DNA from 3 places in the Kitasatospora sp. NPDC050463 genome. Region 2 is predicted to be linked to each of the others. Evidence: riboswitches for the same ligand, from Rfam matches in the RefSeq annotation. Region 2 holds a riboswitch; each other region holds the start of a gene.
What was found. A riboswitch is a leader RNA that binds a small molecule or an ion and turns the genes downstream of it on or off. The one in region 2 is predicted to bind cyclic di-AMP.
Positions count from the first base shown of each region.

Region 1 (7,630 bases), on a different contig from region 2:
GATGCCGCGCTCGCGCAGCACCTCCAGCGCGGCGGTGCCGAGCGCGTCGCCGAGTTCCGGCATCAGCTTCGGGGCGATGTCGATCAGGTGCCACTTGATCTGCCGGGCGTCCAGCCGCGGGTAGCGGCGGGCGGCGGCGGTGGTCAGGCGCTGGAGGCAGGCGGCCGTCTCGGTGCCCGCGTAGCCGCCGCCGACCACCACGAACTGGAGCCGGGACTCGCGCTCCCGCTGGTCCAGGGTGGCCGACGCGAGGTCGAGTTGGGCGATGACGTGGTCGCGGACGTAGGTCGCCTCGGCGAGCGTCTTCATGCCGCGCGCGTAGTCGGTCAGGCCCGGGATGTCGAAGGTGCGGGTCACACTGCCGGGGGCGAGCACCAGGTAGTCGTACTTCTGCGCGACCACCTCGTCGGTGATCTTGCGGACCACGCAGACCTTCGAGCGCGGGTCGACGCCGATCGCGCCACCGGGGACGATGTGGGTGCGGCGCAGGGTCCGGCGGAGCGAGACCGCGACCGACTGCGGGGTCAGCACCCCGGCCGCCACGTGCGGGAGCAGCGGAAGATAGAGCTGATAGCTGAACGGCGTGACCAGCGAGATCTCCGCCTCCGAGGGCGCGAGCTTGCGTTCGAGGCGGCGAGCGCACTCCAGTCCGGCGAAGCCACCGCCCACGATCAGGATCCGAGGTCGTTCCATCGTTCATCCCTTACAGTGCAGTTCGTACCGTCAAGGTCCCCACTACTGTCCGCCACACTCGCACGGAGCAGCGGGCGCTGCCACCGGGACGGCGCGGATGGCGCAGACGCGCGCGGCGGGGAACGACGCGCGGCGCCCGGTCCGTGCATATGCCCGATAGGCTGTCCGGCGTGCTCCCCGAGGTGACGGCGGTCCGTTATGTGACGCCACTGCGAGAAGGCGGCTCGATGCCGGGCCTGGTCGAGGCCGACGACCGGCGGCTGTACGCGCTGAAATGGGTCGGCGCGGCGCAGGGCCGCAAGGCGCTGGTGGCGGAGGTGCTGGCCGGTGAGCTGGGCCGCCGGCTCGAGCTGCCGGTGCCGGAGTTGGTCACCGTGGACCTGGACCCGGTGCTGGCCCGCAGCGAACCGGACCCGCAGATCCAGGACCAGATGCGGGCCAGTGGCGGCCTTAACCTCGGCATGGCCTTCGTCAGCGGCGCGCTCAACTTCGACCCGCTCTGCTTCGAGGTGGACGCGGGGCTGGCCGGGCAGGTGCTCTGGTTCGACGCCCTGATCGGCAACGTCGACCGCTCCTGGCGCAACCCCAACCTGCTGGTGGCCACCGGCGGACTGCGGCTGATCGACCACGGTGCCAGTCTGATCTTCCATCACCACTGGGCGGGTGCGGCCGGCTGGGTCCGCCGCCCGTACGACGCCTCGGACCACGCGCTGCTGCGGGCCGAACCGGATCTGGCGGCCGCGGACAAAGCGCTCGCCCCGCTCGCCGAGGCGGCGGTGGAGGAGGCGGTGGCGCAGATCCCCGACGTCTGGCTGGTGGACGAGCCGGGCTTCGACTCGCCCGAGGCGGTGCGCGCCGCGTACCGCGCCCAGCTGACCGGGCGACTGGCCGGTCCGCGTGACTGGCTGCCGGAGGTGTCCGCATGACCGGGTCCGTACCGCCGGTGGCGCCGGCCGCCGCCGAACTGCACGACTACGAGTACGCCGTGATCCGGGCGGTGCCCAGGGTGGAGCGCGGCGAGTGCGTCAACGTCGGGGTGCTGCTGTACTGCCGGCAGAGCGCGCACCTGGGTGCGCGGACCCACCTGGACCAGGCCCGGCTGCTGGCGCTGGACCCGGTGGCGGACGTCGCCGGGGTGCGGCGGGCGCTGCACGGGATCGAGGCGGTCTGCGCGGGCGGTCCGGCCGCCGGTCCGGCGGCGGCCGACAGCCCCGGGCAGCGATTCCGCTGGCTGACGGCGCCGCGCAGCGCGATCGTCCAGCCGGGGCCGGTGCACACCGGGCTGACCGGTGACCCGGAGGCCGAGCTGCGGCGGCTCTTCGACCAGCTGGTGCTCTGAGCCGCCCCCGCGGGCGCCGAGCGATTGACCTGCGGACTTTTGCCCCGGTCAAAGCTTGAGTTGGTGAAGCACTCGGTCGTACCCTGGCCGCATGGGTTCGACAGCGACGACGACCGTACCGACCAACGCCGAGTTGATGGAGGCGTTGGCCGCCGTCGGCGCCGCCTACTTCCAGGACTTCGCGGGGGCGGCGGCCCGGCACGGCCTCTCCTCCTCCCAGGCGAAGGCGCTCGGCGCGGTGCAGGAGCCGGTGCCGATGCGCGCGCTGGCCGGCCGGCTGGGCTGCGACGCCTCCAACGTGACCGGGATCGTCGACCGGCTGGAGTCGCTCGGCCTGGCCAACCGCGAGGCGGCGGCCGGTGACCGGCGGGTCAAGATCGTGGTGATCACCGAGCAGGGCCGCGAGATCCTCGGGCTGATCCGCGGCGAGATGAGCCGCACCCACCAGGCCTTCGAGGCGATGACCGACGAGCAGCGGGTGTCGCTGCACTCGATCTGCGCGCAGGTGCTGCCGGTGCTCGCCGGCCGGTCCCCCGGCGCGGTGTAGGCGCCGGCCGGGCGGTGGGCGGGAGTGCCGCCGGGCCGGGCGACGCGTGGGGCCCGGTCCGCCGCCGTTCCCGCTGACCTCGGCTGTTAGGCTTGCGAAGCGTGAGCGCGAAGCCCCAGATCCCCAATGTCCTGGCCTCCCGGTACGCTTCGGCGACCCTGGCCCAGCTGTGGTCCCCCGAGCACAAGGTGGTCCTTGAGCGCCATCTGTGGCTCGCCGTCCTGAAGGCTCAGCAGGACCTCGGCGTCGAGGTGCCGGCCGGCGCAGTCGCCGACTACGAGCGGGTGATCGACCAGGTCGACCTCGGCTCGATCGCCGCCCGCGAGCGGGTCACCCGACACGACGTGAAGGCGCGGATCGAGGAGTTCAGCGACCTCGCCGGCCATGAGCAGATCCACAAGGGCATGACCTCCCGGGATCTGACCGAGAACGTCGAGCAGCTGCAGATCCGCCAGTCGCTGGAGCACGTCCGTGACCGCACCGTCGCCGTGCTGGTCCGCCTGGGCCGGCTCGCCGCCCAGCACTCCGAGCTGGTCATGGCCGGCCGGTCGCACAACGTCGCCGCGCAGGCCACCACCCTGGGCAAGCGCTTCGCGACCGTCGCCGACGAGCTGCTGGTCGCCTTCCGCCGACTGGAGGAGCTGATCGCCCGCTACCCGCTGCGCGGGATCAAGGGCCCGGTCGGCACCGCCCAGGACATGCTGGACCTGCTCGGTGGGGACACCGAGAAGATCGCCGAGCTGGAGCGCCGGGTGGCCGGTCACCTCGGCTTCGACAACGTGCTCACCAGCGTCGGCCAGGTCTACCCGCGCTCGCTGGACTTCGAGGTGCTCACCGCACTCGTCCAGCTCTCGGCCGCGCCGTCCAGCCTGGCCAAGACGATCCGCCTGATGGCCGGCCACGAGCTGGTCACCGAGGGGTTCAAGGAGGGCCAGGTCGGCTCCTCCGCGATGCCGCACAAGATGAACACCCGCTCCTGCGAGCGCGTCAACGGCCTGGCCGTCATCCTGCGCGGCTACGCCTCGATGACCGCCGAGCTGGGCGGCGACCAGTGGAACGAGGGCGACGTCTCCTGCTCGGTGGTGCGCCGGGTCGCGCTGCCGGACGCCTTCTTCGCCTTCGACGGTCTGCTGGAGACCTTCCTGACCGTCCTCGACGAGTTCGGCGCCTTCCCTGCCGTGATCGAGGCCGAGCTGGACCGCTACCTGCCGTTCCTGGCCACCACCAAGGTGCTGATGGGCGCGGTGCGCGCGGGCGTCGGCCGGGAGACCGGGCACGAGGTCATCAAGGAGCACGCCGTCGCCTCGGCGCTGGCGATGCGGGCCGGCGGGCGGGAGAACGAGCTGCTGGACCGGCTGGCCGCCGACCAGCGGATCCCGCTGGACCGGGCCGCGCTGGACGCGCTGTTGGCCGACCGGCTCTCCTTCACCGGTGCGGCCGGCGCCCAGGTCGCCGAGCTGGTCCGCCTGATCGAGGCTGTCGCGGCCGCCTACCCGGAGGCCGCCAAGTACGCCCCGGGCGACATCCTCTGACGTTTCATCAGGCCTCCGTGGGCCCCGCCGCCGATTCGGTGGCGGGGCCTTCGCCGTGCCGGGCGCCGACATGGCCCGGGTCCAGTGGAGGGGCGTTGGTGCCGCAGGCGTAGCGGCAGTCCGGCTCCGCGACCGGGTGGTCCTCGGGCGCCAGGACGTTGCCCCGGACGGTGGTGAACGCGGTCACGCCGCCGGCGGCCAGCAGCCCGGCGCAGATCAGCATCGCGACGTGGAAGGCGGAGTCCACCGAGGCGGGCACCTGGTAGGCCTCGCCGCTGAGTCCGGCCAGCGCGGGCAGGGCGGCCACCGCGAGCAGCCCGGCCGCGCGGGCGGCGGCGTTGTTGACGCCGCTGGCGATCCCGGCGTGGCGGACCTCCACGGCCGCGAGCACCGTCGCGGTCAGCGGCGCGACCAGCAGGACCATCCCGCAGCCCATCACGGTGACGGCCGGCAGGACGTCCGTCCAGTAGGAGGCGTCCGGGCCGATCCGCAGCATCAGCAGCACACCCGTCGCGCAGACCAGCGGCCCCACGGTGAGCGGGATCCGCGGGCCGATCCGCTTGCCGAGCCGGCCGGCCCGGGCGGACAGCGCGAGCATCAGCACGGTGATCGGCACCAGGGCCAGCCCGGAGACCAGCGGCGAGAAGCCCGAGACGATCTGCAACTGCACGACCAGCAGGAAGAACACGCCACTGAACGCCGCGTAGACGCAGAGGGTGACCAGGTTCACCGCGGTGAACAGGCGGGAGGAGAAGAGGCCCAGCGGCAGCATCGGCTCCTCGACGCGGCGCTCGACCACGACGAAGGCCGCGCCTAGCAGCAGACCGGCCGCGCCGGCCACCCAGACCTCGGGGGAGAGCCCGGATCCCGCGGCCGTCAGCGCATAGGTGACCGAGCCCAGGGCCAGTGCGGCCAGCGCCGCGCCGAGGATGTCGAACCGGCCTGTCGCGCTCTCGTCCCGGCTCTCCGGGACGTGCCGGGAAGCCACCGCGATCACCAGGACAGCGAGCGGGACGTTCAGCAGGAAGATCCACCGCCAGCCGGGACCGTCCACCAGCCAGCCGCCGAGGAACGGGCCGATCGCGGCCGACACCCCGCCGAGGCCGGACCAGAGGCCGACCGCCGCCGAGCGGTCGTCCGGGTGGAACACGGCCTGGAGCATCGCGAGCGAGCCCGGGGTGAGCAGCGCCCCGCCGATGCCCTGCACCGCGCGGGCGGCGACCAGCACCTCGATGGTGGGTGCCGCGGCGCACGCCGCCGAGGCGGCGGCGAACCAGAGCACGCCGATCAGGAAGACGCGGCGCCGGCCGTAGCGGTCGCCGAGTGCGCCGCCGAGCAGGATGAGGCCGGCCAGGGTGAGCAGATAGGCGTTGAGCGTCCACTGCAGGGCGGCGAGCGGGGCGCCGAGATCGGTGCCGATCCGGGGCAGGGCGACGTTGACCACGGTGCCGTCGAGCATCGCCATGCTGGAGCCGAGCACCGTCGCCAGCAGTACCCAGCGGCCCTGCGCGGTGCCCAGGCGCAGGGTGCCGGCCTCGGAGGTGGTCACCGCCCGATCGTGCGCTCCGGGGGCCGACGTGACAAGGCTCACCGGCGGTGTGTCGGTGGATGGCTTTCCGTGAGTGACCGGCTGCGGAGGGGCACCGAAATCGGCGGAGCGTCGTGGATCAGTGGCGCGCGGTGAATCGATTGTGCACATACCGTGCAGCCGATCATTCGGAGTGTCACGGCCCTCCCGGCATTGGTTGTCGATTCAAGAGATCGACATTGCTTCACCCGGACGGATGGGTTTTAGTTCAGCGACCGCCCGGCATTGGCCCGGGTGGCCACCGGGTGGAACGCCTAGTCCTGCCGCTGCCCGGTGGTACGAACCGAACTCTGTACGGCAGGAGCGGGGGACCCAAAGGTAAGTCGCCGGACCGGAATTCACGGTCCGGCTTGGGGTGAAGCCGCGCTATGCGGCCGGGCAACTCCAGCCCGAACCCGACAGCTCACCTCGCAGGCGTCGGAGAGGACAGTTCCCCATGCCCGCACAGGCTCGTCGTATCGCCCTGCCCCGCGCCGTCCGCATCGGCATCGCCACCGCCGTGACCGGCGCCGCGTTCGCCCTTCCGCTGGTGACCACCATCAGCGCCCAGGCCCACACCGCCCCGGCCGCGAAGCCCGCGCAGACCGGTACCTGGACCGGTGCCACCAGCGTCGACGCGGCTCCGGCCGCCGCCGCGCAGCCGGCCGCCGAGGCCGCCAAGCCCGCCGCCGCTCCGGCCGAGGAGAGCTACAAGGTCGTCGGCGGGGACACCCTGTCGAAGATCGCCGACGCCAAGCAGGTCGAGGGTGGCTGGCAGGCGCTGTACGACCACAACCGCTCGGTCGTCGGTGCCAACCCGAACCTCATCTTCCCGGGTCAGAAGCTCGCGCTCGCCGGCAAGGCCGCCGCCGCTCCGGCCGCCGCCGAGGCCGCCAAGCCGGCCGCCCCCGCCGCCAAGCCGCAGGTCTCGCAGGACTCGGTGAAGCCGGCCGCCAAGCCCGCCGCCCCGAAGCCGGTCCAGGCCGCCAAGCCCGCGCAGGCCCCGGCCGCCCCCGCCGCCAAGCCGGCCGCGCCGGCCGCCACCCAGGCCCCGGCCGCCGTGGCCGCCACCTCCGGCTACGTCGCCCCCGTCGCCAACCCGAAGCTCGGCACCGCCTACGGCGTGGCCGGCTCGATGTGGGCCTCCGGCCACCACACCGGTGCCGACTTCGTCGCCTCCACCGGCACCCCGCTGCGCGCCATCGCGGCCGGCACCGTGGTCAAGGCCGGCAACGGCGGCGCCTACGGCAACGAGGTCGAGATCAAGCTCGCCGACGGCAAGTACGCCCAGTACGCGCACCTGTCCTCGATCGGCGTGACGGTCGGTCAGACCGTCACCGCCGGCCAGCAGATCGGCCTCTCCGGTGCGACCGGCAACGTGACCGGCCCGCACCTGCACTTCGAGATCCGCACCGGCTCGGAGTACGGCTCGGACATCGACCCGATCGCCTACCTGCGGGCGCACGGCGTCTCCATCTGACCTCTGGTCGGACCACCGCTGGGTGCGGGGCGAACGACCTCCCGGGATGGTCATGTCGGGTGACCGCTCGACCGGGTGATCGCCGCACCACCAGTGGATCATGGGCGCGGGACACGCCCAGGCCGGCCCGGCTCGCGAATATCCTTCGTGAGCCGGGCCGGCCGCTTTCGTTTTCCGTACCCGGTTCTCCTCGGCTTTTGCCCCCCCCGGTACGGAATGGTGTGACGGCTGACCCGCTGTCACGTCCGGGGGTTCTTTCCGGGTTTCCGGTGTCGGCGGGACGGGCGGGCTTCCCGGTGATTTCCTCCCCGAATGCGACCGGCCCGTCCGGGACCGGACGAGCCGCCAATTCTGTCGGCCGATTCCTGTGGCGGGGTTCGGCGACGGAGTCGTCCGATGCCCGGTCAGGACCGGTGGGCGGGCTGGCCGCTGTCGGCGGCGGTCAGCAGTTGGTGCACGCGGTGGCCGAACT
Region 1 covers NZ_JBFAJO010000044.1:31,723-39,352, forward strand. Annotated here, with positions in the region: gene AB0J08_RS25775 (NAD(P)/FAD-dependent oxidoreductase) at 1-693, opposite strand, end outside; gene AB0J08_RS25780 (HipA family kinase) at 864-1,619, shown strand; gene AB0J08_RS25785 (DUF3037 domain-containing protein) at 1,616-2,032, shown strand; gene AB0J08_RS25790 (MarR family transcriptional regulator) at 2,124-2,579, shown strand; gene purB (adenylosuccinate lyase) at 2,681-4,111, shown strand; gene AB0J08_RS25800 (MFS transporter) at 4,119-5,660, opposite strand; cyclic di-AMP (ydaO/yuaA leader) riboswitch at 5,971-6,131, shown strand; gene AB0J08_RS25805 (LysM peptidoglycan-binding domain-containing M23 family metallopeptidase) at 6,136-7,158, shown strand; gene AB0J08_RS25810 (DUF2470 domain-containing protein) at 7,563-7,630, opposite strand, start outside.
Region 1: linked by a shared signal. The riboswitch ahead of AB0J08_RS25805 (LysM peptidoglycan-binding domain-containing M23 family metallopeptidase) and the one ahead of AB0J08_RS16285 (M23 family metallopeptidase) in region 2 are both predicted to bind cyclic di-AMP.

Region 2 (7,630 bases):
GCCGTGCGAGGCGGTGAGCCGGAGCATTCCGGCGGAGTCCAGCAGGTAGAGCGCCGAGCCCTCACCGGTGATCCAGCTCGGGCCCTCGGCGAGGACGGTGCCGAGGAGTTCGGCGGCGGTGGTGCAGCCGAGCAGTAAGCGGACGCAGCGCATCGCGCTGCGCGCGGTGGGGCTGCTGCGCGGGGTGCGGGTCTCGTCCTCGGAGGGGGGAAACCACGGCGAGGTCAGGTCCATGGGATTTCCCGGCCTTTCCGTCGCTTATCGGGCACTCAATTCTTCATACCTTATTTCTCATGGCGGTGAAGGGTGACCCGGACGGCGCACCGGTGCCGGTGTCCGGTCGTCGGCCGCGTCCGGGGCGACCGCCCTGACCAGGGGGTCTGCCGCGGCCCGGGTCCGCCGGTCGGGCGGGTGCGTCCGGTGTGGCAGGTGCCCCGTGCGTCGGTGCGTCGGTGTGGCGCGGTGGCGCCCCCGGGGCGCCGGCACGCCGGCGGTGCTCAGGCCCGGGGCCAGTTCCGGAGGCCGCCGGTGAGCATGGTGATCAGGCGGTCCTGGGTGTCGGCGAGGTCCTCGGCGAGTTGGAAGCCGCCGCCGATCGACAGGGAGGCGAAGCCGTGGGCCACCGAGCGGACGGTCCGGGCGGCGTGGACGGCCTCGGAGCCGTCCAGCCCGTAGCCGCGGAGCACCGCGATGATCACCCCGACCAGCCGGCCGGCCGCCCTGGTCAGCTCGTCGTCCGATCGCGGGGCCTGCGGCAGCGCGTGGTACCGGTGCGGGTACTCGCTGGCGTAGCCGTGGTAGGCGCGCAGGAGGGCGGCCACGGCCTCGTCGCCGCCGCGCCCGAGGGCGGCTTCGGCGAGCCGGTCGGCCAGTTCCCCGGTGACCCGGACGGCGATCAGCCGGCGCAGTTCGGCGAGCCCGCCGCTGACGTGCTTGTACAGCGAGGGGGTGGCGACCCCGGCACGTCCGGCGACGGCGGCCAGGGTGAGGGCCTCGGTCCCCTGCTCGTCGATGAGGGCGAGGGCGTGGTCGACGACCTGCTCGGGGGTCAGTCCGACTCGGGGCATGGCGCGGTCTCCGTGGGTGCGGCGGGGGAGGGGGAGGGGTGCGGAAGGGGTGCGGAGGGGGCCGGACTCAGGCCAGCTCGGCGAGGAAGGGCAGCAGGGCGTCGGCGGTGGCCTGCGGCTGGTCGGCCATCGGGTAGTGCCCGGCGCCCTCGATCATCACCTTGCGGGCCTTCAGCGCGGCGGCCTGCCGGTCGGCGACCACCGCCGGGTCGGGGAAGTCGGGGTCCTTGCCGCCCATCACGACCAGCGCCGGGCAGGTCACGGCGGCGGTCCAGCCGGTCGGCGCGGAGTCCCCGTGGACGTAGCCCCGGGTGGCCTGCTTGCGGCCCGGCGTGCGCAGCGCGGCGACCAGCCCGTCCACGTAGGCGTCGAGGTCGGCCGGCTTGGCGCCCGGGTACGCCATCCTGCGGTGGTAGAGCCCCCAGAACGCGGGGGAGTGCACCAGCAGCGCGCCCATCACGCCGAACATCGCGCGTTGCAGCGCGTTCGGCGGCACGTTCTCGACGAAGGCGTCCAGCAGCACGATCCCGGCGACCCGCTCGGGCACGTCCCCGGCCATCTTGACCACGGTCGCGCCGGTGTACGAGTTGCCGACCAGCGCGGCGCGGTCGGTGCCGAGGTGGTCCAGCAGGGCGAGCACATCGGTGGCGATCGCGGCCGGCGAGTAGTCGTCCCAGACGATCGAGGACTCGCCGAAGCCGCGCAGGTCCAGGGTGATCACCCGGCGGCCCGCGGCGACCAGCAGTGGGCGCAGGTGCCGGTACGCGGCCCGGCTGTCGAGCATGCCCGGGAGCAGGACGACCGGGGCGCCGTCGCCCTGCACCGTGTCGTCGAAGGCCAGTCGGCCGCCGGGGCGGTCGAGGTACTGGGTGCTGGGGGTGAAGGTGCCGGGCATGGGGGCCTCCTCGGTCCGCCGGGACGGGCATCGGCCGTTGTGCCGATAGCCATAAAGCTAAGGCTAATAGCCTTAGCCGTCAAGCGGTCGGCCGACCGGCTCCCCGGGGCGCCCCGGCGTCGCGGCTCAGAGCCCCTCCACTCAGACCCCCTCCACCTTGAACGGGTCGTGCTCGGCGAGCAGCTTCTCCAGCCGGGCCTGGTCCACCCGGGTGACGATCTCGTTGGTCTCCTGCCGGTCCCGGACCACCTTGGCCAGCGTGAACGAGGAGGTCACGGTGTAGAGCAGCCCGATCCCGAGGAAGGCGCGGGTCCAGCCGCCGACCGGCAGGTAGGCGATCCCGATCGCGAGGGCGCCGCCGGAGAGGGCGAAGGAGAGCACGGCCTGGATGTAGCACGCGGCCGTGGTACGTGACTGCATCGGTGCGTTCATGGCGCCAGGATGGGCCGCGCCGGTCCGGCCGCACATGAGTAGGAGTACTCAGATAGGGGGTCGTTCGTTGACAACCCATCACGTTCGGTAGTGTCAGTTGTCGCCAATCGCCCCAAATCGCCCATCGGGTCGCGTAGTGTCTGATCCGTATCCGGCCGTCCCGAACGGACGGCTTGGAATCAGGGGCTCCTAGGATTAACGTTTGATAACGCAGCGCGGTCCTCAACGCCGTACCCAGACGGCACCGTGCGCCGCCGCCTAATCCCACCGGCCGCCTCCGGGCAGGCCAGGGAGCCGGGGAACCACGTTCCTTGGGGTGAATCGGCCGGGCCCAGGCCCAGCCGTAGGAGACCTTCCTGCTCCGAACCCGTCAGCTAACCCGGTAGGCGCGAAGGAAGGAAAGGAGCGCGCCTCCGTGGCGTCGTCGCACTCTCCGGCACACCTGCCCGGCTCCACCGCCGGCACCCAGCTGCTCGACCACCCCTGGCCGCCCGCCCACCCGGGCGAGTACGGCGGGTCCGCCGCCGGGGCCACCCCGCAGGCCGCCGAGGCCAACCGGCACCGGATGCCCCGTCAGACCCGCGGCACCGCTCCGCTGCTCGGCGTCACCGCCGTCGCCGCCACCCTCGGTGCGACCGGTTTCGCCTCCGCCACCCCGGCCGCCGCGCCGGCCGTCGAGGCCCCGGACGAGACGCCGGTCGCACTCTCCGCGGACCCCGGCCTCGCCCTCGCCGCCCGGATCCAGCTGCAGGCCGACAGCCAGCGCACCGCCGCCGAGGAGAGTGCCCGCCTGCAGGCCGCGAAGGAGGCCGAGGCCAAGCGCGCCGCCCAGCAGCAGGAGGCCAAGCGGGCCGCCGAGGAGGCCGAGAAGGCCAAGCTCGCCGCCATCAACCTGCCGGTGCGCGACTACAACCTCTCCGCCCACTACGGCCAGAGCGCCTCCTACTGGGCCCACCTGCACACCGGCCTGGACTTCGCCGCCGACACCGGCACCCCGGTGTACGCGGTCGGCCAGGGCACCATCACCTCGGCCGGCTGGGCCGGTTCGTACGGCTACCGGATCGTCGAGACGCTGCCCGACGGCACCGAGATCTGGTACTGCCACCTCTCCTCGATCATCAAGGGCTCCGGCAAGGTCGTCCCCGGCCAGCAGCTCGGCAAGGTCGGCGCCACCGGCAACGTCACCGGCCCGCACCTGCACCTGGAGGTCCGCCCCGGCGGCGGCGCCCCGGTCGACCCGGAGACCTGGTTCGAGCAGCGCGGCATCACGCCCTGACAGCCCGCCACGGTGCCCCGGCCGTCGCCACGACGGCCGGGGCACCGTGGCGTCTCAGGCGTCAGTGGCCGCCTGCCCGGCCTCCCCGGCCGCGTGCCCCTCGCCCCCGTGCTCCTCCTCGGCCTCCCCGGCCTCGTAGTCCTGGTACTCCTCGTACTCCTCGTACTCCTCGTACTCCTCGTCGGCCGCCTCGGGCAGGCGCGCCAGGTAGGCGTCGATCTCCTCCTGGCCCGGCTCCGGCGCCAGCTCCGGGAACTCCTCCACCAGCAGCCGCGGCAGCCCCGGCGTCGTCCACTCGCCCACCAGGTCCAGCGCCGCCTCGGCGGCGGCCTCCTCGAACGCCCCGAAGTCCCCGGCCAGCTCCTCGGGCATCGGCCGGCCCAGCGCGGTCAGCTCCGTCAGATTGCGGTAGCTGCGCCGCATCAGTCCCTGCTCCAGCAGCCGCCGGGCGCCGTCCGTGGCCATCCCGACGCTGAGCATCCGGGCCTCACCCCAGCCCCCGTCGTCCACCGCGTCCAGCTCGCCCGCCCACTCGAGCGCCTCGTACGCGGCCGACCGGTCCTGCGGTGCCAGCTCCCGGAACGCCGCCAGCCAGGCCCGGACCGCCTCCTGGTCGGCGAGGTCCACCCCGTCCGCGCGCAGCAGCAGCGTGTACAGCCGGGGCCAGGTGACCAGGTCGGACCGGCGCAGCAGCCCGGCGGCCACCTCGCCCTGCCACTCGGCCTCCGCGTGCAGCCGTTCCTGCCGCTTCGCGTTCAGCCGCTTCGCCGCCCGCTGGTGGTCGATCAGCAGCCGCACCGCCGCGCCGTACGCCAGCGGGTCCTGCTCCGGCTCGGGCTGGACGTACAGGTAGAGCCGTTCGTACAGCAGCTGCTCCACGGCGTCCGAGGTCAGCTCCGGCCAGCCGTCGCGCATCCTGCCCTCGCCCAGCTCCAGCAGCGCCAGCACCGCCCGTACCGCGGCCTCGGCCACCGGCGGGTGGCCGTGCGCATGCGCCCAGGCGAGCAGTTCGACGGCTTTGGTGCGGGGGGCGAGCCGCAGGTCTTCTTCTTCCATGTCACGTACGGTAACCGGAAAGCCCGGGTAGGGTCGGCAGGCATGGTCCCCGTCCGACTCACCGGCCCCCGCCTGGCCATCCGCGAGTTCCACCACACCCCCGGCGACATCGACGCGCTGTACGCGGTGTTCGGGGATCCGGAGGCCACCCGCTACCTCCCGTTCGAGCCGCGCGACCGCGAGGACTGCGCCGACCAGATCGAGCAGTACCTGGAGGAGGCGATGCAGGGCGAGCGGACGGTCTACCGGCTGGCCGTCACCCGACGCGCCGACGCGCACGACCCGGCCCGCGCCGTCCCGATCGGCAACGCCGCCCTCACCCTCGGCGGCCACCGGTGCGCCGACCTCGGCTACGCGCTGCGCCCCGACACCTGGGGCAACGGCTACGCGGGCGAGATCACCGGGCTGCTCTGCGACCTCGCCTTCGGCCCGCTCGGCGTGCACCGGCTGGCCGCCCGGGTGGACGTCGAGAACGCGGCCTCCGTCCGGGTGCTCACCCGGGCCGGCTTCCGGCGGGAGGGCCGGATCCGCCACGACGTGCACCTGCGCGGCGCCTGGCGCGACTCCTTCCAGTACTCGCTGCTCGCCGACGAGTGGCCGCCCGGTGGCGGCCGGTCGCGAACGGGGGGTTAACCCCCCACCCGCTTCGCGGGAGAGCCGGATGTCCGGCCGACCGGGGCTTTGACAGGCTTGAGGGGTCAGCCCGGCACACCACCGAGAGACCCGAGGATCGACGGCCATGAGCAGCAGCCTCAGCGCGCAGCACAGCGAGTACGACCGCGACGGTGCGGCACGGCGCATCGAGGAGCCGCCGTACGTGTGGCGGGCGCCGTTCTCGTCGTACTTCTACCGGGAGCTCGGCTTCACCCTCACCGGGCTGCCGGTCGCGCTCGCCGGGTTCTCCTTCGCCGTCGTCCTGTTCTCCTTCGGCCTCGGCACCGTCGTCACCGTCATCGGCATGCCGGTGCTGGCCGCCCTGACCGGTGGGGCCCGAGGCTTCGGGCGGCTGGAGCGGGCCCGGACCCGCAGCATGCTGGCGCTGGACGTGCCCGGCCCGAAGCCGGTCCGGGTGAGCCGGCCCGGCAACTGGGGCGAGATCACCGCGCGGCTGACGGACGCGGCGGGCTGGAAGGCCGTGCTCCACCAGGTGGTGATGCTCCCGTGGGCGATCTTCAGTTTCGCGATGTCGCTGACGTTCCTGCTGGTCGGCTGGGTGCTGGCGCTCTACCCGCTCTACCACTGGGTCTACCCGACGTACGTCGGCTGGCGGGGCCTCAAGCTGTTCGACTACTACGACGCCAGCGGCGTCGAGCACGTCTACTACGTCGAGGGGCCGCTGCAGATCGCCGGAGTCTCGCTGCTCGGCTTCGTGTTCGTCCTCCTCACCCCGCAGCTGGTGCGCGGCCTGACCAACGTCAACCGGCTCGCCGTCCGGGGCCTGCTCGGCCGCTGACCACGCCCCCCGCCGGGCCCCGCCGGCCTGTGCCCCCATCGGCCCCGCCCGCCCCGGATGTTCCGGATGCGGGCGGGGCCGGCCCGTGTTCCGATGGCCGAATGGCCGTCCGTACCGACCTCGCCGCCGACGTCCTGGTCACCTCCCGTCCGCTGGACGAGTACTGCGCGCTGTTCGACCTGACCCGGGCCCGGCTCGCCGCCCTCCCCGGGCCGGTGCTCGACTGCCCGGGCGGCGCCGCCGGACTCGCCGCCGAGGCACGCGAGCTGGGCTGCCGGGTGATCGCAACCGACCCGGCGTACGCGTGGCCGGCCCCCGAGCTCGCCGCCCGAGCCCTGGCCGCCCGCGCCGCCATGGCCGCCGCGATGGACGCCCGCCCCGACCTCTTCCCGGCGCCGTACCACCGCCCGTACGACCGCTACCTGCGCAGCTGGGACCGGGCCCGCCGGCTGTTCGCCGCGGACTCCGCCGCCCACCCGCAGCAGTACGTGGCCGCCGCACTGCCCCGGCTGCCGTTCGCGGACGGCACCTTCGCGCTCACCCTCAGCGGGTTCCTGGTCTTCGCCTACCCCGAACTCTTCGGCCCCGCCCAGCAGCTGGCCGCACTGACCGAGCTGGTCCGGGTGACCGCCCCCGACGGTGAGGTCCGGGTCCACCCACTGAACGACGGCGCGGGCCGTCGCTGCCGCCACCTCGACGGGCTGCGCCGGGCCCTGGGCGAGCGCCGGATCGCCAGCGAGGTCCGCCGGCTCCCGGCCGGCTCGGGACGCCTGGGCCGGGTGCTCGTCCTGCGGGCCGCCGATCACCGCCGCCGGGCCGCCACGGTGGGCCGGTTGTCGCCGAGCGTGTGACGGTCACCGGCCCGGTGCGCCGCTCGGGCCCGCCCGGCCCGCGCGGCCCGTCGGTCCAGGTCGTCCGGCTAGCCCGTCTGCCGGGCCTGCTCGCCCGGCTGCGCCGAGGGAGGCTCGGCGGCCGGACCGGTCTGCGGCGCGGGGCCGGTCTGCTGCGGGAGGGCCGCCGTCGTCTCCAGGCGGGAGAGGATCTTCTCCGCCAGCCAGCTCCGGTCGGAGCCGTACGGGATGCCGTCCGCCGCCACCAGCCGGCCGGCCACCGCGTCGCGCAGGCGCTGCGCCTGGGCGGCCGGCAGCCGGTACAGCAGCCCCCGGGCGGCCAGTAGCGCGTGGTACTGCTCGAAGCCGGAGCGCGGGTGTTCGATCGCGTCCAGCACGCTGGGCAGGTCGGCCAGCGCCGGATCGCCCTGCATCAGGGCGAGCGCCTGGATCCGCCGGTCCTCGGAGCCGTCCGCGAACAGCTCCCGGACCTGGTCCGCGGTGAGCGCGGAGCGCCGGGCCGTCGACCGGACCTCGGCCATCAGGCTCTCCGGGCCGGTCGTCGCGTTCGACGGCAGCCGGCGGGCCGGCTCGGTCGCCCGCTCGACGCTGCCGCCCAGC
Region 2 covers NZ_JBFAJO010000022.1:20,515-28,144, reverse strand. Annotated here, with positions in the region: gene AB0J08_RS16305 (SpoIIE family protein phosphatase) at 1-234, opposite strand, end outside; gene AB0J08_RS16300 (TetR-like C-terminal domain-containing protein) at 498-1,067, opposite strand; gene AB0J08_RS16295 (alpha/beta hydrolase) at 1,135-1,962, opposite strand; gene AB0J08_RS16290 (YiaA/YiaB family inner membrane protein) at 2,104-2,394, opposite strand; cyclic di-AMP (ydaO/yuaA leader) riboswitch at 2,654-2,797, shown strand; gene AB0J08_RS16285 (M23 family metallopeptidase) at 2,810-3,670, shown strand; gene AB0J08_RS16280 (hypothetical protein) at 3,725-4,726, opposite strand; gene AB0J08_RS16275 (GNAT family protein) at 4,769-5,359, shown strand; gene AB0J08_RS16270 (sensor domain-containing protein) at 5,466-6,179, shown strand; gene AB0J08_RS16265 (class I SAM-dependent methyltransferase) at 6,281-7,030, shown strand; gene AB0J08_RS16260 (hypothetical protein) at 7,099-7,630, opposite strand, start outside.

Region 3 (7,630 bases), on a different contig from region 2:
GATGCTGACCGTCCCGGCGAGCACGACGGAGCTGGCCCAGCGGATCGGGGTCACACCGGGCGCGGTCAGCCGCCACCTGGGCGCGCTCGCCTCGGCTGGCCTGCTGGACCGCACCCGGCACGGCCACCGCGTGCTGTACCGGCGCAGCCGGCTCGGCGACGCGCTGGCCGCGGGCGGGGACGGGTGACGACGGGGAGGGTGACGACGGGTGACGGGCCCGGCGGACGGCGTCTGTCAGCGCCCCTCGGGGTCCGCCGGCTGGTCGCTGACCCCGGGCGGGCTCAGGCCGTGCGGCCGAGGGTGGCGAGGTAGGCGCGCCAGCCTCCGTACCCGGTGATCTCACGGTGGACGCCGCGGTCGGCCTCGCCGCGGGCGAGCAGCATGGAGAGGCAGGGCGTGCCGTCGGCCAGGGTGATGACGCCGAGTTCGAGCTCACGGGGCTCGCCGGGCAGGATCACGTCGCGAAGGTGTTCGAGGGTGATGTCGTACAGCTCGCCCTCGATGGCGGTGTCGACGCCCGGGTCGGCGAGCAGGCCCGGGCAGACGTCACCGATGGAGAAGAAGCGGTAGCCCGGCGCGGTGCGGACCGGGCCGACCAGCGCGTCGGCGACCGAGGCGTGGAAGGGGCCGCCGACCATGGCCTGGCCGTTGAAGAAGATGCGTGCCACGAGGGTTCCTCCGGACAGGGCCGTTCCGTACGGCGACGAGAGGACAGGTGGATTCGTCGCCGTACGGAACGGAGCAAAGGGGCGCTCCGAGTGCTACAAGCCGGCAGGCGGCAGCGGCTGCGCGCGCGGATAGATTGGGCTCAGCCCAGCAGGGGCAGCGCGGGGAGGGTCAGGAAGTCCGCGAAGTCCTCGGCCAGGGCGACCTGTTCGAAGAGCTTGGCCGCCTCGCGCCAGCGCCCACCGGCGTAGCCGTCGTCGCCCAGCTCGGCCCGGAGCCCGGCGAGCTCCTCGGCCACCAGGCGGCGCACCAGGTCGGCGGTGGCCTTCTCCCCGGTGTCGGAGAGCACGACCCCGTTGTGGATCCACTGCCAGATCTGCGAGCGGGAGATCTCGGCGGTCGCGGCGTCCTCCATCATGTTGAAGATGGCGACGGCGCCGAGGCCCCGCAGCCACGCCTCGATGTAGCGGACGCCGACCTGGACGGCGTTGTGCAGGCCCGCGCGGGTGCAGTGGCCGCCGGCGCCGGCGATGTCGAGCAGCTGCGCGGCGGTGACGGGCTCGGCCGGGCCGGGGTTCTCCTTCTGGTGCGGGCGGTCTCCGAGGACGGCGTCGAAGCTGGCGCGGGCGACCGGGACGAGGTCCGGGTGGGCGACCCAGGAGCCGTCGAAGCCGTTGCCGGCCTCACGGTCCTTGTCGGCCTTGACCTTCTCCAGGGCGGCCGCGTTGACCTCGGGGTCGCGGCGGCTGGGGATGAACGCGGCCATGCCGCCGATGGCGTGCGCGCCGCGCCGGTGGCAGGTCTGCACCAGCAGCCGGGTGTAGGCGGCCATGAACGGGGAGGCCATGGTGACGGTGTTGCGGTCCGGCAGGATGTAGTGCTCACCGGCGTCGCGGAAGTTCTTGACGATCGAGAACAGGTAGTCCCACCGGCCCGCGTTGAGCCCGGCCGCGTGGTCGCGCAGCTCGTAGAGGATCTCGTCCATCTCGAACGCGGCGGTGATGGTCTCGATCAGCACGGTGGCGCGGACGGTGCCGTGCGCGATGCCGAGCGCGGCCTGGGCGTGGGTGAAGACGTCGTTCCAGAGCCGGGCCTCCAGGTGGCTCTCGGTCTTCGGGAGGTAGAAGTAGGGGCCGGAGTTCGGGTCCTCGGCGCCGCGCGCGAGCAGCCGCGCCGCGTTGTGGAAGAAGTAGAGGCCGAAGTCGAGGAAGGCCCCGGCGACCGGTCGGCCGTCGACCAGCAGGTGGTTCTCGTCCAGGTGCCAGCCGCGCGGCCGGACCACGACGGTGGCCAGCTCGGCGGCGGGCCTGAGGGTGTAGGCCTTGCCGGCCGAGGAGGTGAAGTCGATCCGGCCCTCGAAGGCGTCGATCAGGTTGATCTGCCCGCCGATCACGTTCTCCCAGGTCGGCGAGGTGGCGTCCTCGAAGTCCGCGAGCCAGACCCGGGCGCCGGAGTTGAGGGCGTTGACGACCATCTTGCGGTCGGTGGGGCCGGTGATCTCCACCCGGCGGTCCTGGAGGGCGCGGGGGGCCTCGGCCACCGTCCAGTCACCCTCGCGGACGGCGGCCGTCTCGGGGAGGAAGTCCAGGGTGCCGGTGCGGGCGATCTCGGCACGGCGGGTCCTGCGGCGCACCAGGAGCTCCTGCCGGCGGTCCTCGAAAGCACGATGGAGGCCGACGACGAAGGCGACCGCCTCCGGAGTGAGCACCTCCTCGGCCCGGTGGACTCGCGGACCGGCGACAGTGACGACCGGAGCGGCGGGGGAGGCGCCGGCGGGTCCCTGATCTGTAGCCATGAGCAGGACACTCCTAAGACGGTTGAGCATGGCGAAGGCAGTTCCGGTGGGAACGTCCTTGATCTGAACCGATCTGAACCCCGCCTGTCGGAGGGTTCGATTCTGTAAGGTGGAGACTAGTTTCCGCGATACAGAATTTCAACGGTTTGTTGAGATGATCGCTGGGACTCTACTCCTCCCCCGACAGCGAAGGGAACGCCGGTGGTCGCGACCCCCGACACAGCATCGACGACAGGGCCGGACCGCGCGAGCGGCGGCGTGCAGTCCGTCGAGCGCGCCTTCCTGCTGCTGGAGGCGCTGGCCGACTCCGGTGGCGTGGCGACGCTCAGCGAGCTCTCCACCTCCTCCGGGCTGCCGATGCCCACCATCCACCGCCTGGTTCGTACCCTCGTGCAGCAGGGCTATGTCCGCCAGGACACCGCACGCCGCTACACCCTGGGCCCACGGCTGATCCGGCTCGGCGAGACGGCCGGGCGACTGCTCGGCAGCTGGGCCCGCCCCTACCTGGCCGAACTGATGGAGGCCACCGGCGAGACGGCCAACCTGGCCGTACTGGAGGGCGGCGAGGTGGTGTACGTCGGACAGGTGCAGTCGCGTCGCTCGATGCGGATGTTCACCGAGGTCGGCCGCCGGGTGCAGCCGCACTGCACGGGCGTCGGCAAGGCCCTGCTGGCGCAGCTGCCGGAGGAGGAGGCGCGGGCGGTGCTCGGCCCCAACCCGCTGCCGGCGCACACCTCGTACACCGTCACCGACCCGCAGGAGCTGCTGCTCCAGTTGGCGCAGGCGCGCGAGCGCGGCTACGTGGTGGACGACCAGGAGCAGGAGATCGGGGTGCGCTGCATCGCCCTCGCGGTACCCGGCGCGCCGACCCCGACGGCACTCTCGGTCTCCGGCCCGGAGGCCCGGATCCGGGCGCTGGAGGAGCAGGCGGGCGCGGCCTCGCTCGTCCCCGTGATGCACCAGATCGCGGCCCGGCTGGGACAGGTCCTCGCCCCCTGACGCGTCGTCACCGGAGTTCGTCCGTACGGGTCGTCGGACCACCCGGCTTCCCGAACGGCGGTTCCCCCGTTCGAGCGGCCCGAGGGCGGGTTGCGGCGACGGCGGCGAACCGGTCGGTCACGCTGGTGCGGACGCGGCCCGCGACGGTGCGGGGCGCCGGAACGCAGAGGGCAGGGTGAGCGACGATGTCGCACAGAAGGTCCGTTCTAAGTCACCTCGGCAGGGCACTGACGGTGGGGTGCGCGGTGACGGCGCTGGCCGCCGGTCCCGCATGGGGGGCCACCTGCCCGGTGGCCGATCCGGACCCGGCGGCCGGCGCCGGGTCCGCGGCGCCGGCACCCGCCGCGGCACCGGTCCCGTCCGACTCCGACCTCCAGGTGGTCCGGATCGATCCGGAAGCCGCCGCCCCCGGCGGCACCACCACGGTGCACGCCTTCGTCAGCAACCTCGGCCCGGACCGGACGGCCTCGTCGTTCACCGTGGTGGTCACCCTGCCGGAGGGCGTGACGCCCGAGGGCCCGTTCTTCCCGGAGAACTGCTCCGCGTTCCAGAACGGCCACCGGGTGCGCTGCGTCTTCCCGGCCGGGCTGCCGAAGTTCCGGACCGCCACGGCCCTGATCCCGGTACGGCTGGCGGCCGACCTCCCGGCCCCCGGCACGCTGACCGGGGGCTGGGTCGCGGTGCGCGGCGACGACGACCGGAACGAGGCGAACAACAAGCAGCCGTTCGAGATCCAGGTGGTGCAGACCGCCCGGAACTGAACCGTGCCGGTCCGGGCCGTACCGTCCTGGGCCGTTCTGGCCCAGCGCGGTACGGCCCGGACCGGGCTCAGGACCGGCCGGCTCAGGACCGGGCGGGGCTCAGGACCGGCCGGGGCTCAGGACCGGGCGGGGCTCAGGACCGGCCGGGGCTCAGGACCGGCCGGGGTTCAGCGGTAGACCCGGACGTAGTCCGCGGCGAAGGTGATCGGAGCCGTGCCCTGCGGCGCGGGGTGGTACTGGCCCGCGCTCAGGGACAGGTTGAGGATCAGGTACGCCGACCAGTTGGCACCGACGCCCTTGCCGTCCGAGAAGACCTTGGTCCCGTTGACGTACCAGTCGACCGAGGTGGCGCCGTAGTGGGTGCCGATGGTGACCCAGCCGTCCTTGGCGATCGCCTTGGCGTCGGTGTAGTACAGGTGGCCCGGGTTGACGTGGTTGGTCAGCTCCAGCAGGTTCGGGTTGTCGGGGTGGTACTCGAAGGAGTCGATCTCCCCGTTGCCGTTCTTCCACGTCCACAGGGCCGGCCAGGCGCCGGTCCCGGCGGGGAGCTTGACCCGGGTCTCGGCGTAGTCGCCGGTCTTCACCTGGAAGCCCTCACTGGAGTACTCGGTGGTGAGCAGCCCGGTGTCCCAGGACTGCTTGCCGTTCTCCAGCGTGTTGGCACCCGGCTTGGCGGTGAAGGTGGCGACACCGCCCGAGACGGCGACGTTGTTCTTGTTCAGCCAGTCGAGCTTGTTGTCGTCCGGGTTGTGGTTGCCGTAGTGGTAGGCGCTGCTCTTGTCGCCGGTCCAGCGCGAACCGTAGGCGATCGGGTTGTTGAACTCGTCCGACCAGGTCAGCGACTTGCCGGCGACCGGGGCGCCGGTGACCGGGGTCGACGTGGCGGTCGCGGTCGGCGTCGGGCTGGGGGTGGCCGTCGCGGTCGGCGTCGGGCTGGGAGTGGCCGTGGTGCTGGAGACCACGAGCTGGCGCGAGGGCAGATTGTGCCAGGCGCCGCCGAAGTCCTGCCAGAAGCCGAACTGGGTGTACGTCCCGGCGGGCAGGGTGCGGGCACCGGTGGTGATCGACAGGCCGGTGGGGCAGATCTGCGCGTTGGAGACGTTGCCGGGGAAGTCGAGGTTGTGTCCGGCCGCGTCGCGAACGCCCACACCGACGGTCTTGGCGGTGAAGCAGGCCGACGAGTGGACGGTCAGCGCGGCCGTGGTGGCCTTGCCCGCGACCATGGTGGCCGGGGCGAGCTTGTCCTGGGTGACGGTCGGCACGGTGGCCGCCTGGGCGCCGGTGAGCGCCGGGACGCCGAGCAGGCCGGCGCCGCTGATGGCGAGCGCGCCGGTGGCGGCGAAGGCGGCCTTGCGGCCTCGGTGGGAGGGGCGGGCATGGCGCGGGATCGCGCGCCGGGCAGGCTTCTGCATGGCAGTGTCCTCTGTGACGCCTGCGAGGTGAGCTGTCGGGTTCGGGCTGAGGTTGCCCGGCCGCCTGTGGAGCGGCTTCACCCCTAGCCTCGACCGGTACGCGAGAGCGCACGGGCCGGGCACTGACCTGGGTCCCCCGCTCCCGTCCGCCGTGGTGCTCGACTGCCGACCGGCGGGTGGACAGGACTCGGCGTCCCGACGGCGGGGTCCGCGAAGACGGACTCGTGCAGGCTAGGCAGGCCGTCCGGAAGGCGACAACTCGGCAGGGGACGATGTCGCGCAGCTCACAGTGGAGCGGCGCGGAGTTGATCAAGTCGCCGGTGGAGTTGATCAGTTGGCGGTGGGGCCGGTCGGGGCGGCCGGCGAGGGCGGCCGGTGGGGCCGGGCGGAGGGGCCGGGCGGAGGGGTGGTGGGCCGGGCTTCGGCCCGCGCCCGGCGGCCGGGCGGCGTGGGGCGCTGCCCGGCGGCGGGGTGCCCGCGAGTCCGCCGCGAAAGTCGGCCGGTCGGATAGGTTGGGGGTCCAGCCGTACCGCACAGACGAGAGACGAGGACCAGTCCCGCCATGACCGCGCCCCTGCCCGCCTTCGCCGGCCGCACCTACCTCTTCCAGGTCGACAACGGCGCGGCCTTCCGCAACGCCTACTCGCCCGACGGCAAGCGGCTGCGCTGGGAGGGCCTCGGCGAGTCGGCGGGCCAGTGGGAGGACGTGGCGCTGCACATCGCCGAGATCGGGCCGGAGCTGTACTTCGTGAGCTGGACCGAGCAGAGCGGCATCACCGTGAGCCATGTGATGGACCTCGGCAAGCTGACGGTGCGCGCGTTCTGGACGTACGAGGGCGAGGGCGGCCGGGTCGGCGAGCTGCACACCGGGACGCTGGAGCCGGTGGCCTGAGCCACCGGCCGCCGTGCCGGCCGTACCGTCGCGCCCGGCGCCCGCCCGGTCCCACGGCCCGGTCGGACGGCCCGGTCAGACCGTCCGGTCCGGCACCCTGAGGTGCTGGGAGAGCCACTCCAGCGAGGACGGCAGCAGCCTGCTCCAGGTCTCGAAGTTGTGGCCACCGGTCTTCATCATGCTGTAGGAGACCTTCATCGGGCCGTGTGCGGCGGCCACGAACGCCTCGGTGTCCCGCCGGTAGTCGCCGTCGCCCTCCCGGGTGCCGGCCAGCAACACGGACACCGCGGGCTGCGGCAGGTTCTTCAGCCGCCACATCAGGTCGGCCTCGTTGCGACGCTGCTGGCTGCCCTTGAAGAGGTCCCCGGTCGTCGGGTCGTCGGCGGCCTGGTAGTAGCCGGAGAGCGAGACGGCGGTCGGGAAGACCTCCGGGTGGCGCATGGCGAGCTTGAGGGCGCAGTAGCCGCCGGTCGAGTTACCCATGAAGCCCCAGGCCTGCGGGTCGGCGGAGACCCGGTAGGTCGCCTGGATCGCGGCCGGGACGTCCTTGGTGAAGTACGTCTCCGACTGTGCGCCGCCCGGGATGTCCTCGCACTCGGTGTCCTGCGGGAGCGCGGGCGAGGGGCGCATCAGCACCATCACGGTCGGCTGCATCCGACCCTCCTGGAGCAGCTTGAGCGCCGCACCCGGGTAGTTCAGCCGGGTCACCAGGTTCTTCGCGATACCGGGGAACCCGGTGCTCACGATCACCGCCGGGAACTGCTTCTGCGCGTACTCCGGCTGGAAGTACTGCGGCGGCAGGTAGACGTACCCCTCGGTGGAGAGCCGGGTGGTGGCGCCGTCGATCCGGACCTCGCGGATCTCACCGGACTGCTTCGGGTCGCGGCCCAGCGCCCCGCCGCCCTTGACGGACGCGTGCCCGATGGTCTCCACCTGCAGGCGGCCGGACGCGTCCGCCTTGTTGTGGATGACGACCGGGCCGCTGTCGCCGGTGCCGAGCAGGTCGTCCCAACTACTGTAGAAGGCGAAGTAGTTGTTGGCCGCCAGGCCCAGCGCGGCGAGCACGGTGAGCTGGGTGGCGAGCAGCGTACCGATCCGGCCGAGC
Region 3 covers NZ_JBFAJO010000045.1:14,646-22,275, forward strand. Annotated here, with positions in the region: gene AB0J08_RS26045 (helix-turn-helix domain-containing protein) at 1-187, shown strand, start outside; gene AB0J08_RS26050 (gamma-glutamylcyclotransferase) at 282-668, opposite strand; gene aceB (malate synthase A) at 809-2,461, opposite strand; gene AB0J08_RS26060 (IclR family transcriptional regulator) at 2,663-3,460, shown strand; gene AB0J08_RS26065 (hypothetical protein) at 3,706-4,221, shown strand; gene AB0J08_RS26070 (glycoside hydrolase family 16 protein) at 4,389-5,633, opposite strand; cyclic di-AMP (ydaO/yuaA leader) riboswitch at 5,636-5,800, opposite strand; gene AB0J08_RS26075 (hypothetical protein) at 6,196-6,525, shown strand; gene AB0J08_RS26080 (alpha/beta hydrolase-fold protein) at 6,601-7,630, opposite strand, start outside.
Region 3: linked by a shared signal. The riboswitch ahead of AB0J08_RS26070 (glycoside hydrolase family 16 protein) and the one ahead of AB0J08_RS16285 (M23 family metallopeptidase) in region 2 are both predicted to bind cyclic di-AMP.